DNA from 2 places in the Blautia sp. MCC269 genome. Region 1 is predicted to be linked to the other one. Evidence: predicted binding sites of a transcription regulator. Region 1 holds the regulator's gene; the other holds the start of a gene.
What was found. Region 1 encodes HrcA, which represses chaperone genes, less so after heat shock. Its sites were predicted from a motif close to TGTTAGCACTCNNNNNNNNNGAGTGCTAACA; they were not measured.
Positions count from the first base shown of each region.

Region 2: the regulator HrcA is predicted to act here: its motif matches at 1,974-2,004, upstream of htpG (molecular chaperone HtpG).

Region 1 covers NZ_WQQE01000038.1:87,628-92,030, reverse strand. The annotation lists gene GPK88_RS11890 (glycoside hydrolase family 172 protein) at 1-167, shown strand, start outside; gene GPK88_RS11885 (ABC transporter substrate-binding protein) at 183-1,379, shown strand; gene hrcA (heat-inducible transcriptional repressor HrcA) at 1,612-2,655, shown strand; gene grpE (nucleotide exchange factor GrpE) at 2,674-3,309, shown strand; gene dnaK (molecular chaperone DnaK) at 3,363-4,403, shown strand, end outside.
Region 2 covers NZ_WQQE01000082.1:32,379-36,781, forward strand. The annotation lists gene htpG (molecular chaperone HtpG) at 1-1,828, opposite strand, end outside; gene GPK88_RS17420 (choice-of-anchor D domain-containing protein) at 2,082-4,403, opposite strand, start outside.

The DNA of each region.
Region 1 (4,403 bases):
TCTGCTTTGAAGAGGATCTTCGCGTTACGATTCAGCAGATAGGCGTCGGATACCGTGGCCTGTTTGAACGACAGGATGATGTGGCAAGTGTAGCGTACTGGTATCAGACACTTCCTCATGCACCGTTCCAGCCGTTGATGTCAAAAGAGGATAGATGGCCCAGATAAAAAGGGTGGTAGAGATTGAAAAAACAGGTATTTTGCGGGGTATTTGCCCTGGCTCTGGCAGTGACAGGATGTGGAGTCCAGAAGAAGGAGGCTGCATCTGATATTGTGCCGGAGAACAGACAGGAACTGACGATCCTTCATGTGGATGCAGGCACAGAAGGCTTTGATTCTTTTATCAGCCAGGCGGAAAAAGATCTTGGAATAAAGATCCATATTGAAAAATGTCCGGCCAATGCGGACAATCGCCAGGCCAAAATAGCAACTCTTCTGACATCAGGAGATGATTCTGTTGATCTGATCACAGTAAATGATGAGATGATATCCGAATTTAAACATAAGGGATTTCTTCTTCCGTTGGAAGATACGGTTATGACAGAGGAGACAGCGGCGAATTTTCTGCAGGAATACCTGAAAGAAATATGCATGTCAGACGGACATATTTTTTCGGTACCGTTCAGGATGGATATCATGGCATTCTGGGTGAACCAGGAATTGCTGGATCAGGCTGGTCTGGACAGACTCTCCTGTCTCAGTGATCTTGAGATCCTTCAAAAAAAGCTTCAGAATACGGGAAAATATGCATATGGGGATGCATGGGAGATTTCTTACATATATAATAGTATCAGCGAGTATGTCGATTTTTTCGGAGGAGATTATACAGACTGGACGGATCCGAAAACAAGAGAAGCGGCAGAATATATGAAGCGAATGCTGGATACAGGGATGATATCAGAGGAGAATCTGATCGACCAGCATGACCAGCTGAATGAAAAATTTATAAACGGCCAGTATGGATGTATGTTTATGTATACCGGTGTGTTGAGTACTTTTCAGAATGCAGGCGTGTATGGAAAAGATAAGATCCATATGGCACCATTTCCGGAATTTGACGAGAAGGTGACCAATATCGCAACCTGGCAGTATGTACTGAATAAAAATTCTGATCATAAAGAAGCAGCTCTGAAGTTCCTTCAGTATGTGTCCGGATATGAGGCCAGTAAAAATTACGGACAGCTGACAAAAATGTGTCCGGCAAGACTGGATGTGATCGAGGATAAGAATTTTGATCTGGATGGCATTGAAATGATCCGGCAATATCTGAAAGATTATAAGCTGAAAGCAAGACCACTGTGTGCCGATTCCATAGAAGCCGTTTCGTCCATGGGAACGGAATTTCAGAAATATATGCTGGGACAGAAAACAGAAGCGTAATTTTTTGCCGGGGCACAGAACTGCATAGACCAGTATTACAAAAAAGCATCGTACTGATGCTTTTTTTGTTTTGAAAAAATAAGAACTTTTTTTCAAAACATATTGACAAATATTTTACATGGTGATATCTTAAAGACTGTAGATGTTAGCACTCCACTAAAATGAGTGCTAACAGATGTAAAAAAGAATCAACATCCGTCAGGAAAGAATAAAAAGGAAAGGAGATGGATTCATGGAAGAGGTGTTGAATGAGCGCAAGCAAAAAATCTTAAAAGCAATCATCAAGACCTATATGGAAACCGGAGAACCGGTTGGTTCCAGGACCATTTCCAAGTATGCGGATCTCAATGTCAGTTCCGCAACGATCCGAAATGAAATGTCAGACCTGACAGATATGGGCTATATCGTCCAGCCTCATACCTCAGCAGGAAGGATTCCTTCAGATAAGGGCTACAGACTTTACGTCAATGAGTTGATGAAGGAGAAGGAAGCGGAGGTCGCAGAGCTGCGAGATCTGATCATTGAGAAGACAGATAAGATGGATAAGGTGCTTAAGAAGGTTGCGAAGGTTCTTGCTTCCAATACCAACTATGCTACCATGGTTTCCGTTCCGCAGTACAGCGGCAACAAGGTCAAGTTCATCCAGCTGTCGAGGATGAGCGAGCTTCAGCTTGTGGCAGTGGTTGTCAGTGACAACAACACAGTCCGGAACCAGATCATCAATCTGGATGAGGAAATGGACGACCAGACGATCCTGAAACTGAATCTTCTTCTTAACACCAATCTCAATGGGATTCCAATCCAGGATATCAACCTTGGGATGATCGCCAGACTGAAGGAACAGGCAGGCAGCCACAGCGGTGTGGTGGCAACGGTTCTGGATGCAGTGGCAGCCACCATTCATGTGGAAGAGGAAGATATGGAGATCTATACTTCAGGTGCAACTAACATTTTCAAGTATCCGGAGCTTGCCGATAAAGAGAAGGCAACGGAGCTGATCTCCGCATTTGAGGAGAAGCATGAACTTGCCGATCTTGTAAAAGAACAGATGTCAGATGGAGAGAATACAGGAATTCAGGTTTACATCGGTGATGAGATGCCAATCCAGACCATGAAGGACTGCAGCATTGTAACTGCCAGATATGAACTGGGAGACGGAATGTACGGAACCATCGGGATCATCGGTCCCAAACGAATGGATTATGAGAATGTAGTGGACAGTCTGAAGGAACTGAAGAATCATCTGGATGACGTTTTGAAAAAGAAGAAAACTTAGAAAGGCGGTAGAAAAAAAGTGTCGGAGGAAACAAAGAAAACATCCGAAGAGCAGGAAGCGGAGAAGGAAATCCCCGTAACTGACGGAGATCAGGAAGAAGAAAACCTGACACCGGAGGGAGAAGATCTGCCGGAGGAAGAAAATAATACTCCAGGCGAAGAAGCTGCCTCAGAGGATAAAAAAGAAGAAAAATCAAAAACTTCCTTCTTCGGAAAGAAGAAAAAAGATAAATCTGAGCAGAAGGTGGAGGAACTTACCGATCGCCTGAAGCGTACCATGGCTGAATTTGATAATTTCCGTAAAAGAACGGAAAAAGAAAAATCCAGCATGTACATCATCGGCGCAAAAGAGATCGTTGAAAAGATCCTGCCGGTTGTGGATAACTTCGAAAGAGGTCTTGCACAGGCACAGGAAGGCGATGCTTTTGCAGATGGAATGAAAATGATCTACAAGCAGCTTACCACAACACTGGATGAGCTTGGTGTGAAGCCGATCGAAGCAGTGGGAAAGGAATTCAACCCGGATTTCCATAATGCAGTGATGCATGTGGAGGATGAAGAGGTTGGAGAGAACATCGTGGTGGAAGAATTTCAGAAGGGCTACACCTACAAGGATTTCGTAGTACGCCACAGTATGGTAAAGGTTGCAAACTAACTGACAACAAACTTTATTTTAACAGATACAGACTAAAACAGGAGGAAAAAATCATGGGAAAGATTATTGGTATTGACTTAGGTACAACAAACAGCTGTGTAGCCGTAATGGAAGGTGGACAGCCGACAGTTATCGCAAATACAGAAGGCGCAAGAACAACACCATCCGTTGTAGCATTCACAAAAACAGGAGAGCGTCTGGTAGGTGAGCCTGCAAAACGTCAGGCAGTTACAAATGCAGACAGAACAATCTCCTCTATCAAAAGAGAGATGGGTACCGATTACCGTGTAACCATCGATGACAAGAAATATTCTCCACAGGAGATTTCCGCAATGATCCTTCAGAAACTGAAAAAGGATGCAGAGGCATATCTTGGTGAGAAAGTAACAGAGGCAGTTATCACAGTTCCGGCTTACTTCAACGATGCTCAGCGTCAGGCTACCAAAGATGCAGGTAAGATCGCAGGTCTTGATGTAAAACGTATCATCAACGAGCCTACAGCAGCAGCTCTTGCATATGGCCTTGACAATGAGAAAGAGCAGAAGATCATGGTATACGACCTTGGTGGTGGTACATTTGATGTATCTGTTATCGAGATTGGTGATGGCGTTATCGAGGTTCTTTCCACAGCTGGTAACAACCGTCTTGGTGGAGATGACTTTGATAAGAAAATCACAGACTACATGCTTTCCGAGTTCAAGAGAACAGAGGGCGTAGATCTTAGCAACGATAAGATGGCTCTTCAGAGACTGAAAGAGGCAGCTGAGAAAGCTAAGAAAGAGCTTTCTTCCGCAACAACAACAAACATCAACCTTCCGTTCATCACAGCTACAGCTGAGGGACCGAAGCATTTCGATATGAACCTTACAAGAGCTAAATTTGATGAGCTGACACATGATCTTGTAGAGATGACAGCAGAGCCGGTTCGCCGTGCACTGTCTGATGCAGGTATCACAGCTTCTGAGCTTGGCCAGGTACTTCTGGTTGGTGGTTCTTCCCGTATCCCAGCTGTACAGGATAAGGTAAGACAGTTAACTGGCAAAGAGCCGAGCAAGAACCTGAACCCGGATGAGTGTGTTGCACTTGGTGCTTCC
Region 2 (4,403 bases), on a different contig from region 1:
CATACATATTGTACATCTTCATCATATCCTGCATACGGCGGCTCTCTTCTGGAAGTGTAATCATCGCTGCAGTATTTTCATTTTTCAGTTTTTCTACTTTTACTTCCAGTTTATCTTTGCCGAGGTTTTTGCGGAATACATCTGTCAGAGTCTTTACTGTTGTTTCATCTGTCTCGCCATCTTCACGAAGCTCTTCTGTAAGATCCGCATCAATTCTCTTGAACTGAATTTCCTGATCCTGCTGCTCAAGATGAGAAATAAACTGAGAATCTATCACATGTTTCAGGATTACAGCATCTTTTCCTGCCTCGCGGAACATGTTAATATACTGGCTCTGCTGTACTTCATCTGTAACATAATAGATAACTGTCTTTTCTGGTTCTTCCTTTTCTTCTTTCTTGGATTCATCCGAAGTTTTCTCTTCTTCTGTTTTGGCTTCTTCTTTTTTATTTTCCTCAACACAGTCTTTCAGGGTAAGATATTTGCCATCCAGATTTTTGAAGAGAATATAGTCATTCATCTTCTCACCGAATTTTGAATCCTTGATGCAGCCAAATTTGATAAACGGACTGATATCATCCCAGTATTTCTCATAGGATTCTCTGTCAGTCTTGCACATTCCTGTCAGTTTGTCTGCAACTTTCTTTGTAATATACTCGGAAATTTTCTTGACAAAACCGTCATTCTGCAGTGCGGAACGAGATACATTCAGTGGCAGATCCGGGCAGTCAATGACACCTTTCAGAAGAAGAAGGAATTCCGGAATTACCTCTTTAATGTTATCTGCGATAAACACCTGATTATTATAAAGTTTGATTGTTCCCTCAATAGAATCGTACTCGGTTCTGATTTTCGGGAAATACAGGATACCTTTCAGGTTGAACGGATAATCCATATTCAGATGAATCCAGAACAGTGGCTCCTTGTAATCCATAAATACCTTACGGTAAAATTCTTTATACTCTTCATCTGTACACTCATTTGGATGTTTCATCCACAATGGCTGTGTGTCACTTAACGATACCGGACGTTTATTAATTTTTACCTTGTCTTTGGCAGGAGAAACTTCAACAACTTCTTTCTCACCTTTATCGTTCTCTTTCTCCTCTGTCTTGGCTTCTTCATGGATATGCTCCACTACTACATCGTCGTCACGGAGATCTGCTTCGTCAATAGTTTCATATTCCTGCTCTGCGTTTGCCTTGGAAAGATAAATATTTACCGGCATGAAAGAACAGTATTTCTCAATTACTTCACGCATGCGGTATTCATTTGCAAACTCCAGGCTTTCTTCATTAAGGAAAAGAGTGATTTCTGTTCCAGGCTCTGTCTTATTTCCATCTGCCATCTCGTATTCTGTACCACCATCACAGGTCCAGTGAACCGGTGTGGAACCCTCTTTATAAGAAAGAGTATCAATATGAACTTCGTCCGCAACCATAAAAGCGGAATAGAAACCAAGTCCGAAATGACCAATCATCTGATCATCGGTTGTCTTATCTTTATACTTCTCAAGAAACTCTGTTGCACCGGAAAATGCAATCTGAGTAATATATTCCTCTACTTCGTCTGCCGTCATACCGATACCGTTATCAATAAACTTCAGAGTCTTCTGATCCGGATCCACAATAACATTCACTGCCGGTTTATATCCGTCCGGAAATGTGTAATCACCCATAACTTCCAGTTTTCTCAGCTTGGTGATTGCATCACATCCATTGGAGATCATCTCTCTTACAAAAATATCATGGTCTGAATATAACCATTTCTTGATAATCGGGAAAATATTTTCACTGTTGATTGATAAACTTCCATGTTTTGCTGACATGTATGTCACTCTCCTTTTACTTTTATTCCTTATATTCCCGGCAGAACCGGAAAACTGTTTCTGTCTTTACTTTATCATCCTGCGGATTCTTTTATCCGACTGACTAAATATATACTAATACGACTTTTTACAAAAGTCAAGGAAAATTTAGCACTCACCATTTTCGAGTGCTAGTAACAATTTTGTATTTTCCATGTAAAAATCCCCTCGCACATCAAGTCATGCGAGGGGACGCTATCTGCGTATAATTTATTTATTTTTTCTTTCTGCGATACACAAGAATACCACCAATGCATACTGCTGCAACAACCAGAACAATCACAAATGTCATAACCGGTGTACTGTCTCCTGTCTGCACTGCCGATTTTTTGTTTGACTGCGTAACTGCAGGACTCGGTGTTGCTGTAAGAATCTCGGCCTGTGATACAGCAAAAGCAACGGTACTTTCTGACTGTGTACCTGTATCTTTCCAGTTGGTGCCATCATATTTCTGCTGTCCAAAAGTAACTTTTAAGGTGTAATTACCCGGTTTGCTTACGCGGAATGTTGCTGTGTACGGTGCTGCATCCCATGTACGCTCCTCTGTAATTTTCCAGCTTTTCGGAAGATATCTGGTATCTCCCTTACGCGGGCTGGCATTATCCATTCCTGCTCCCACTGCTGTAAAAGTAATCTTCGTGTTGGTATCATACTTGCCATCCGGATCAATTCCTGTGATCTTATTATCGGAAGCAGCTGCCTTGGAACCACTGTATCCGTTTACAGTCACACTTACTGCAATCACTGTGCTGATTCCATCCGGATTTTTTACCCCATCTGGAAGTTTGACAGTACCTTTTACATTAAATGTCTGTCTGTCCGCAGAGGACGGATTATAAGAACAGCCATTTACATCCCATGTTACAGAAGCTTTCTGTTCTCCCTTTGTTGTCTTAATTGTTACTGTTTCCGGAAGTTTCAGTGCTTTCTGTGTCTTCTCGGTACCATTTGGAAGATCTTTAATGTCAGACGGTTTTTTTATTCCTGTCAGATTATTTCCTTTTTTCGTATTATCCGTCTTTTTTTCTGTGACAGTGAAATGTGCATTTACAGAAACTTCCACATCCGCGCTACTGGAAACCGCAATGTCTTCCACATATTCAGATGCAGAAAGGCCACCTGCCGGCTGTACAGTAAATGTAGCGTTTTCTCCTGCGTTAATCTCTGTCTTGGAAAGACTGCCCACTGTATAATTCATACCGGAAGGCTGCTGCAATGTAATTGCTGTGTTTCCGGTATTGGTAACGGTAACCGTCTGTGCCTCTGGAATATTTTTGTATCCTTCCTCTGCATTTCCAAATTCCAGATTTTCCGGGCTGACAGATAGATTATAAATCGGTGCAGGCTCTGTCACTTCAAATGATACGGAAACTCCATCTTTTATGTTTCCATCTTTATCCGTTATCTGAATTGTTCCATTGTAGCTGCCTGCTGCAAGACCTGTCTTCGGCTGTACGGTAAACGTAGCATAATCTCCCGGATTAATCACTTCCGCCGAAATTGTACCTACTTCATAGTTTCTGGCGGTTGGCTGTACCAAACGAACCGCTTCTGTTCCGGTGTTTTCAACTGTTACTGTCTGCGCTTCTGGCGCTGTACTGTATCCCTGTTCCTGGCTTTCAAAATTCAGTTTTTCCGGATTAACGCTTACCGATACTATTTTCTGAGGTTCTTCTTTCACAGTTACCGATGCTTTTACTGTTACCGATGCATTGTTATCCGATGAGGCAAAGACAAGATCTTCTGTGTAAGAATCTGCTTTTGCTTCAAGACCGATTTTTGGCTGTACGGTAAACATCTGCTCATCCCCCTGGGCAAGCTGAATATTTCCGTCACTTTCCACTGCGCTGACCGGTGCAATGTCAAATATTTCGGAAACCGGCTGTACCAGCGTCACTGTCTCTGTACCATCATTTCTGACTGTAACAGTTCTTGTTTCAACATTATCATAACCTGCTGTCAGATCATCAAAAGAAATTTCTTCGGAGTCTACGGTAAGTTTATAGGTTTTATCTTCATTTTCTTTTGGTTCGGTTGTTTTTCCAGAGTCCGCTTTATCGTCTTTTTCTCCTGCTTCCACTGAAAAATCTGCCTCAAAGAAAACATCTGCGCCTTCTTCTGTCTGATAGGTAATCAGATCTTTATATTCTCCGGCTTTCAGCCCTTCTCTTGGTTTCACCCATACGGTAACTGATTCACCACTTTTCAATGGCTGCTCGTTAATATCCTGCGCCATAAAATTCTCCGGCGCAATTTCTTTAAAATTCAGATCTCCGGTTCCATTATTGGTAATAATAACATACTGTTCTCCTGGTACTTCCGTATATCCTTCTTCAACAGATCCGAAGTTCAGGACACCACTTCCGTCTTCTGTGGAAGCCGCCGCCGAATAGGTAAGTTCTTCGGCCTGCTCGGTCTTTTCCTCCTGGTTTCCTCCAACCTCAATAATTTCGGAAGTCTCTGTAGAAGAATCCTGTTTTTCTTCTGTATTGGATACTTCTTCCTGAGAACTCGTATTTTCATCTGTGCCGATTTC